Regions from separate parts of the Micromonospora humidisoli genome, predicted to be linked through region 2. Evidence: riboswitches for the same ligand, from Rfam matches in the RefSeq annotation. Region 2 holds a riboswitch; each other region holds the start of a gene.
What was found. Region 2 has a riboswitch for cobalamin ahead of cobN (cobaltochelatase subunit CobN). Riboswitches for the same ligand answer to the same signal wherever they lie in the genome.
Positions count from the first base shown of each region.

Region 1: another riboswitch for cobalamin. It lies ahead of JQN84_RS21075 (CbtB domain-containing protein); the one in region 2 lies ahead of cobN (cobaltochelatase subunit CobN).
Region 3: another riboswitch for cobalamin. It lies ahead of bluB (5,6-dimethylbenzimidazole synthase); the one in region 2 lies ahead of cobN (cobaltochelatase subunit CobN).

Region 1 is NZ_JAFEUO010000005.1:545,537-547,797, forward strand. Features, by position in the region: gene JQN84_RS21070 (PepSY-associated TM helix domain-containing protein) at 1-555, shown strand, start outside; cobalamin riboswitch at 611-752, shown strand; gene JQN84_RS21075 (CbtB domain-containing protein) at 787-990, shown strand; gene JQN84_RS21080 (CbtA family protein) at 981-1,784, shown strand; gene JQN84_RS21085 (histidine phosphatase family protein) at 1,781-2,261, shown strand, end outside.
Region 2 is NZ_JAFEUO010000006.1:318,669-320,929, reverse strand. Features, by position in the region: gene cobN (cobaltochelatase subunit CobN) at 1-916, opposite strand, end outside; cobalamin riboswitch at 1,224-1,353, opposite strand; gene JQN84_RS22940 (hypothetical protein) at 2,121-2,261, opposite strand, start outside.
Region 3 is NZ_JAFEUO010000010.1:51,271-53,531, reverse strand. Features, by position in the region: gene JQN84_RS28640 (hypothetical protein) at 261-605, opposite strand; gene bluB (5,6-dimethylbenzimidazole synthase) at 691-1,323, opposite strand; cobalamin riboswitch at 1,361-1,559, opposite strand; gene JQN84_RS28630 (SDR family oxidoreductase) at 1,578-2,261, opposite strand, start outside.

The sequences.
Region 1 (2,261 bases), on a different contig from region 2:
CGGGTGCTGACCGCCGCCCGGACGGCCGGGCTGGCCGGCCCGGTCGAGATCGCCCCCGGCGAGCCGGGCTCGGCCTGGACGGTCACCCAGGTCGACAACACCTGGCCGGTGGCCAAGGACCGGGTCGCCGTCGACCCCACGACGGGGACGGTCACCGCCCGCAGCGACTTCGCCGACTGGCCGCTGCTGGCCCAGCTCAGTGGACTCGGCATCCAGGCCCACATGGGGGTGCTCCTCGGCCCGGTCAACCAGATCCTGCTCGCCGCGCTGGCCCTCGGGCTGCTCTGCGTCGTCGTCTGGGGGTACCGGATGTGGTGGCAGCGCCGGCCCACCCGGGCGGACCGCCGGGCCCGCACCGGCACCCCGCCACCCCGGGGTGGTGTGCGGGGCCTGCCGTGGTGGGCGGTGCCCGTCGGCGTACCGGTGGTGGCGGCGATCGGCTGGGCCTTGCCCCTGCTCGGGCTGAGCCTGCTCGCCTTCCTCGTCGTCGACGTCGCCCTGGGCGTGGCGGCCCGACGTCGCCGCGACGCCGCCCCCGCACCGGCCGGCGGATGACGTGCCGCCCCCGGCCGGCACGTCACATTCCCCGGGCGACGATTGACCGGTCGGGGGTCGCGCCGTTACGGTCGACCCACTATCTGCGGCGTCGCGAGGTAAGCCGGTGGGAATCCGGCGCGGTCGCGCCACTGTGAGCGGTTCCGTCGTCGACGGGTCCGTGAGCCAGGACGCTCGGTCGTCCGCAGCCTTGCGATGGGGACGCGTCATCCCCGGGAAGGTTCGAATCCCATGTCGAGTCCCACTCCTGCCCAGCCGCTGGTGCACCCCGTCGGGTCCACCCGTCTGTGGTGGACGGCCCTGGCCGTCGCCGGCGTACTCCTGCTGCTCACCTACCTGGTCGCGTTCGACCAGGGGGCGGTCTCGCGCAGCGGCATGTTCCTGCACGAACTGATGCACGACGGCCGGCACCTGCTCGGTGTCCCGTGCCACTGACCGCTGCCCACAACCCACCCACCTTCGTCACCGTCCTGCTCCGCGGGCTCCTCGCCGGCCTCGTCGCCGGTCTACTCGCGGGCGGTTTCGGCTACCTCGCCGGTGAGCCGCGCATCGACGCGGCCATCGCGATCGAGGAGGCCGCCACCCACACCGGGCCGGTGGCCGACGACCACCACGCCGAGGACCTGGTCGGCCGGGACGGGCAGCGGTTCGGCCTGTTCCTGGCCACCGGCCTGTTCGGGACGGCGATGGGTGGCCTGCTCGCGACCGCGTACGTGCTGCTGCGCCGACGGTTCCCGGCCGCCGACGACGGCCGGTCGGCGTTGCTGCTGGCGGGCGGTGCCCTGCTCGGCGTAGTGCTCGTGCCGTTCGGGAAGTACCCGGCCAATCCCCCGGCGGTGGGCAACCCCGACACCATCGACCAGCGCACCGCCGCCTACCTGGCGTTGGTGGTGCTCGGCCTGGTGGCCGTCTGGGCGGGCACCCTGGGCTACCGGTCGGTCCGCGCCGACGCGCCGCCCTGGCAACGGTGCGGCGCGGCCCTCGGCGGGTTCGTCCTGGTCGCCGGCGTCGGGTACGTCGTCCTGCCGTCGTTCCAGGAGGTCCCGGAGGACTTCCCGGCAGCCCTGCTGTGGAACTTCCGGCTGGCCTCGCTCGGCACCCAGGTGGTGCTGTGGACCGCCCTCGGTCTGTTGTTCAGCGCCCTGATGAGCCGACGCACCGCAGGGCCGCGCCCCGGCGACCGGGCCCGTGCGCCGCTGACCGGTCAGGGCACGCCGGCCCGCCCGTGACCTCGACCAGCCTGCGGCTGGTCGCCCACGCCCACACCGGCGCGCTGCGGCGGGCGGTGTTCGGCGCGGGCGACGACGACCTGGACGAGGGAGGTCGACAGGCCGCCCTCGCCCTGGCCGGTCACGGCCGGACCGGGCCACTGGGCACCGTGGACACCTGTCTGACCAGCCCGGCGACCGCAGCGGTGCAGACTGCGTACGCCCTGGGGTTACGGCCCACCGTCGAGGCTGCGCTGGCCGACTGCGACTACGCCGGCTGGGCCGGGCGCAGCCTGGCCGACGTCGGGGCGCGCGAGCCCGGGGCGCTGCGCCAGTGGTGGGAGACGCCCGGGGCGACGCCGCACGGCGGGGAGTCCCTCGTCGCGCTGCGCGAGCGGGTCGCCGGCTGGCTCGACGACCGGCTCGGGCCGGGCCGGCGGATCGTCGCGGTGACCCATCCGATGGTGGTCCGGGTGGCGATCGTGCACGCGCTCGGCC
Region 2 (2,261 bases):
CGGGGATGGCCACCTGCATGGCCGCGTCCAGCGGGGACAGCCCGGCGTCGCTGGCCGCCCACTGCTCCCGGGTGCTGGTCAGGCAGAGCGCCTGGATCACCGGCACGTCGAGGGCGGCGAGCGCGCCGACGTCCCAGGCGTCCTCGTCGCCCCCGCCGGAGGCGTCGGCGGCGACCGTCCCGCCGGCGGCGAGGACGGTGACGACGAGCGCGTCGCAGCGGGCGAAGAGGTCCAGCGGCCCGTCGCCCGGGGTGAGCCCGCGCAGCGAGCCGCAGAAGATCGGCAGCGGTTCGCCGCCGGCCGTGTCGACCGCGTCGGCCAGGGTCTGCACGAAACCGGTGTTGCCGGCCAACGCGTGCGCCCGGTAGAACACGATCCCCACCGTGGGCCGCCCACCGCCGCCCTGCCGCCCGTCCGGTCCGGCCGCCTGATCCGCCTGGTCGGTCGGGTCTGACTGGGCGGTCGGGTCTGCGTGGGCGGTCGGGCGGCGCCGGTCGAGGATGCCGTACGGCGGGGTGGGGGTGGGCGGGTCGAAGCCCTCCCCGGTGAGCAGGACCGTGTCGGACAGGAACCGCGCCAGCTGGGCGAGGTTCTCCGCGCCTCCCTCCACCAGGTAGGACAGCGCTTCGGTGGCCACCCCGGAGGCCACCGTGGACGCCGCCATCAGCTCCGCGTCAGGCACCGCCTCGCCGCCGAGCACGATCGTGGGGACCCCTGAGCCGAGCACCGCCGCGAGGCCGTCCGGCCACGCCTGCCGCCCGCCGAGCAGCCGTACGACGGCCAGGTCGACCCCGTCGAGCAGGGCCGGTACGGCGGCCACGTCGACCCGGGTGGGGTTGGCGAGGCGGTAGTCGGCGGCACTGGCGCGGGCGGCGAGCAGATCGGTGTCGGCGGTGGACAGCAGCAGGATGCGCACGTGCAGCTCCGGAGAGTGACGTCCGGCTCGACCACGGGGCCGGGCCGAGCGGGGCGGGAGGGACGCCGGTCAGCGGCGGCGGAGGTCGACGACCCCGCCGACGGCGGGGCACCCGGACCGGCCGTCAGCGGTACGTGGCAGGCCGACCGCCCCGGCGACGGCCGGCGACGGTGGGAGTGGTGGGAGCACGCGGCGGCGCGGGCTCGACAGTGATGCGGGAATCACCGACCGTGATCGGGTCGGCAGTGACGCTGCGCGTCATCGGGTCCTCCTCGGGTGTCCACGCCCTGGGGTTCTCCGACGGCCGAAGTATCCTGGCTCCCGGATCGACGCTCACCCCCGGCCTTCCAACCGTGCACGCACGGTCGTGACCCACGAGGGGGGATCGCTCCCCGGTGACAGTGGCGGGACCGCGTCGGAATCGCACCGACTTCCTTCACTGCCGTCAGGCCGCGAATGCTGCCACACTCCTCACCCCGAGGTCAACGGCGGCCACCGGCCCCACGACGGCACCGGTCGGCCCCCATGGTGAGGCCGACGGCGATGGTTCGCGCTCGTCCAACGGGGCGCGGCCCGCACCCGGACGGCCCGCACCCAGACGGCCCGTCCCCGGTGGATCGTCCCCGGTGGCTGGTCGGCCCCTGGCGGTCGGGATACCTCTTTCACACGCTGTCGAGCTGATGACGTCAACGACTCGGACCGGCATGGTCGGGTCCGACCGGACGGTGGTCGGGCGGATAGCCCCGGCCACCCCACCGCCGCCGCAGCGCGGCCCCGGCCCGATGCCTCGGGCCGCGCCGTTCCGACGCCACCGGTCACCCCGTCCCGACGCTGCGATCGCCCCCCCGTCCCGGCCCTCCGGCACCCCGCACCGACACCGCCCCGACCCTGCGGTCACTCCCTCCCGTCCCTGCGACCATCCCGCACCGACAGCGCCGGTCATCCCTTCCCGACGCCACCGGTCACCCTGCCCCGACACCGCCGGCCAGCCCGTCGCGGCGGTGCGGGTCGGCACACCCGGCAGGCCCCGATCCGTCATCGTCATCAGCTCGAAAGGACCCGCATCGACATACCCACACCGAGTGGCCGGCGGACCGCAGGCCGGCGCACGCGGCCAGCGCACGCCTTCGCCACCCTGGCCGCACCCCACGGACCCGCAGCACCCCCACGACCCCGCCGCACCCCACGCACGGCTGGTGGACAGTCAGCGCAGGCGGCGCTCGGGGTGGGCCCGGTTCCAGGCCCGCATCCGCTCCGGGTACCCGGTCTTGGCCGCCTCGTACAGGGGCACCGCGTGCCGGTGGGCCAGCTTCGCCGCCGTCCGCGGGGAGCCGGTGCGGCGGCG
Region 3 (2,261 bases), on a different contig from region 2:
CTCGGCCAGGACCAGACAGTGCAGGGGCGGGTCGAAGATGTCGATGCCCAGCGGCGGGGTCTTGGACAGCGTCGCGGCGGGCCGCTCGATGCGAGCGTACTTCCCCTCGCGGACCGGCTCGGCTGTCATCGGGCCCCATTCCGGCACCGTGCGGTGCTCATCGCGGGCATGAGGGTCCGGCGGTCGCGGAGTAGCTGCGCCGCAGCACGAGCCCGTCCGGCGTACGCGTGGGTGACGCGTACGCCGGACGTTGGACGGCTCTACTGCCAGGCGCCGCTGCGGCAGATGAACTGGGTGGTGCCGCTGTACTGGGTGGTACCCCCGTCGACGTAGCTGTAGCTGGCCCGCACCGGGTGGCCGAGGTTGCTGGCCGGGCAGGTGGCGAAGAGGGTCGGCCCGGCGGTCGTGAAGGTGCCGACGCTGCCGGAGTACCAGGTGATGCTCCAGGTCGTCGTGCCGGTGCTGCTGCCGTCGCAGTAGAACTGCGACGCGCCGGACTCGCAGAAGGGCGCCGGGGCGGCGGCGAGGGCCGGCGTGGCCCCGGCGGCCACGAGGCCCAGGGCGGCAAGCGCGGATGTGGCCAGGGCCGTGACGGTGGTACGCATGGAACTCCTCCCAACGTAGCCAGGCAACGACTGAGCGCGACGTCAGCCTAACCGTTGCATCGACGTACCCGAATTAGCTGTTCGGTCAGTCGGTCGCCCGGTGCAGCCAGCGGTCGTGGTGCACCGCCTCGGCGAGCGGCCGGCGTCGCCGCCACCCGTGCCGCTCCAGGTCGGGCACGGCCTCCAGATGGGTGACCGGCCCGACGCAGAGCCAGGCCACCGGCCGGATGCCGGCCGGCACACCCAGCAGGTCGGCCAGGAACGACTCCCGGTAGAAGGAGACCCACCCCACGCCCAACCCCTCGGCGGTCGCGGCGAGCCAGAGGTTCTGGATGGCCAGGCAGACCGAGTAGAGGCCGGCGTCGGCGATGGCGTGCCGCCCGAGCACCGCCGGGCCCCCGCGCTGCGGGTCGTAGGTGACGACGATCGAGAGCGTCGACTCCAGCACCCCGTCGATCTTGATGCGCGCGAACCGTTCGGCCGCGGCACCGTCCAGAGTGGCGGCGAACGTGGCCCGCTCGGCCTGCACGTGCCGGTAGAACCGACGACGGACGGCAGGGTCCCGCACCAGGACGAAGTCCCACGGCTGCGAGTGGCCGACGCTGGGCGCGGCGTGCGCGGCGTCGAGGATCCGGTGCAGGGTGTCAGCCGGCACCGGATCCCCGGTGAACTCGGCCCGGACGTCCCGGCGGCGGTGGATGGCGTCGTAGAGTTCCACAGGCAGGCTCCCGCTGCGCTCGGCCCACCCCCGACGGGTGGGCGGTCGACGCGAGGCCGGTCTTCGGACTCCCGGATCAACGCCGACCCGTCCGCCTTCCCAGCCGTACGGCCAGTGGCTGCGCTCCTCGCGCCTGGACGGTCGCTCCCCGGTCACCGCGGCGGGCCCGTGCCGGATTCACACCGGCTTCCCGATTCTCCCCGCAGTTGCGGGGCACCTCGCACGATCATGCCGCCGCCGATGCTATCGGTGGATCACGTACGGGTGGCGGTGGTGCGGCCACGGTTCCCGGTCGGGTAGTGCCTGCGCAGGTCGGAGGTCGTCATCCGGTCGAGCATCCGGTCGGGAAGGACGCGGGAGGCCCGGATGAGGAGGGCAGCCGTCGCGCCGATGGTGTAGCGGGTGCGGGGCCTGCGGTCGGTCACCGCCGCGGCGATCCTCTTCGCGGCGACGGCGGAGGTCACCCCGGCCCTGGTGAACGCCGCCACGTGGGAGGGGATCGCCTGCATCAGGGCACCGTAGCGCTCGTTCTGCTCCGGGGTCATCGTCTCGTCGAGACGGCCGAGGGCGGCGAGGCCGACGCGGGACATCTCGGTTTTGACGCCGCCCGGTTCGACCACCACCACCCGCACGCCGTACGGGGCCAGTTCGTTGCGCAGCGCGTCGCTCATCGCCTCCATGGCGAACTTGCTGGCGGCGTACGGACCGTAGCCGGCCATGGAGACCCTGCCGTTGAGGGAGCTGATGTTGACGACGCGCCCCTTGCCGCGCAGCAGCACGGGGAGCAGGGCCTGGGTGACCGCGACGTGACCGAAGAGGTTCACCTCGAAGATGCGCCGCCACTCGTGCAGCGGCACCACCTCGACCGGGCCGGCACCGGGGACGCCGGCGTTGTTGACCAGCGCCCGCAGCGGCAGCGGATCCCGCCCGACGCGTGC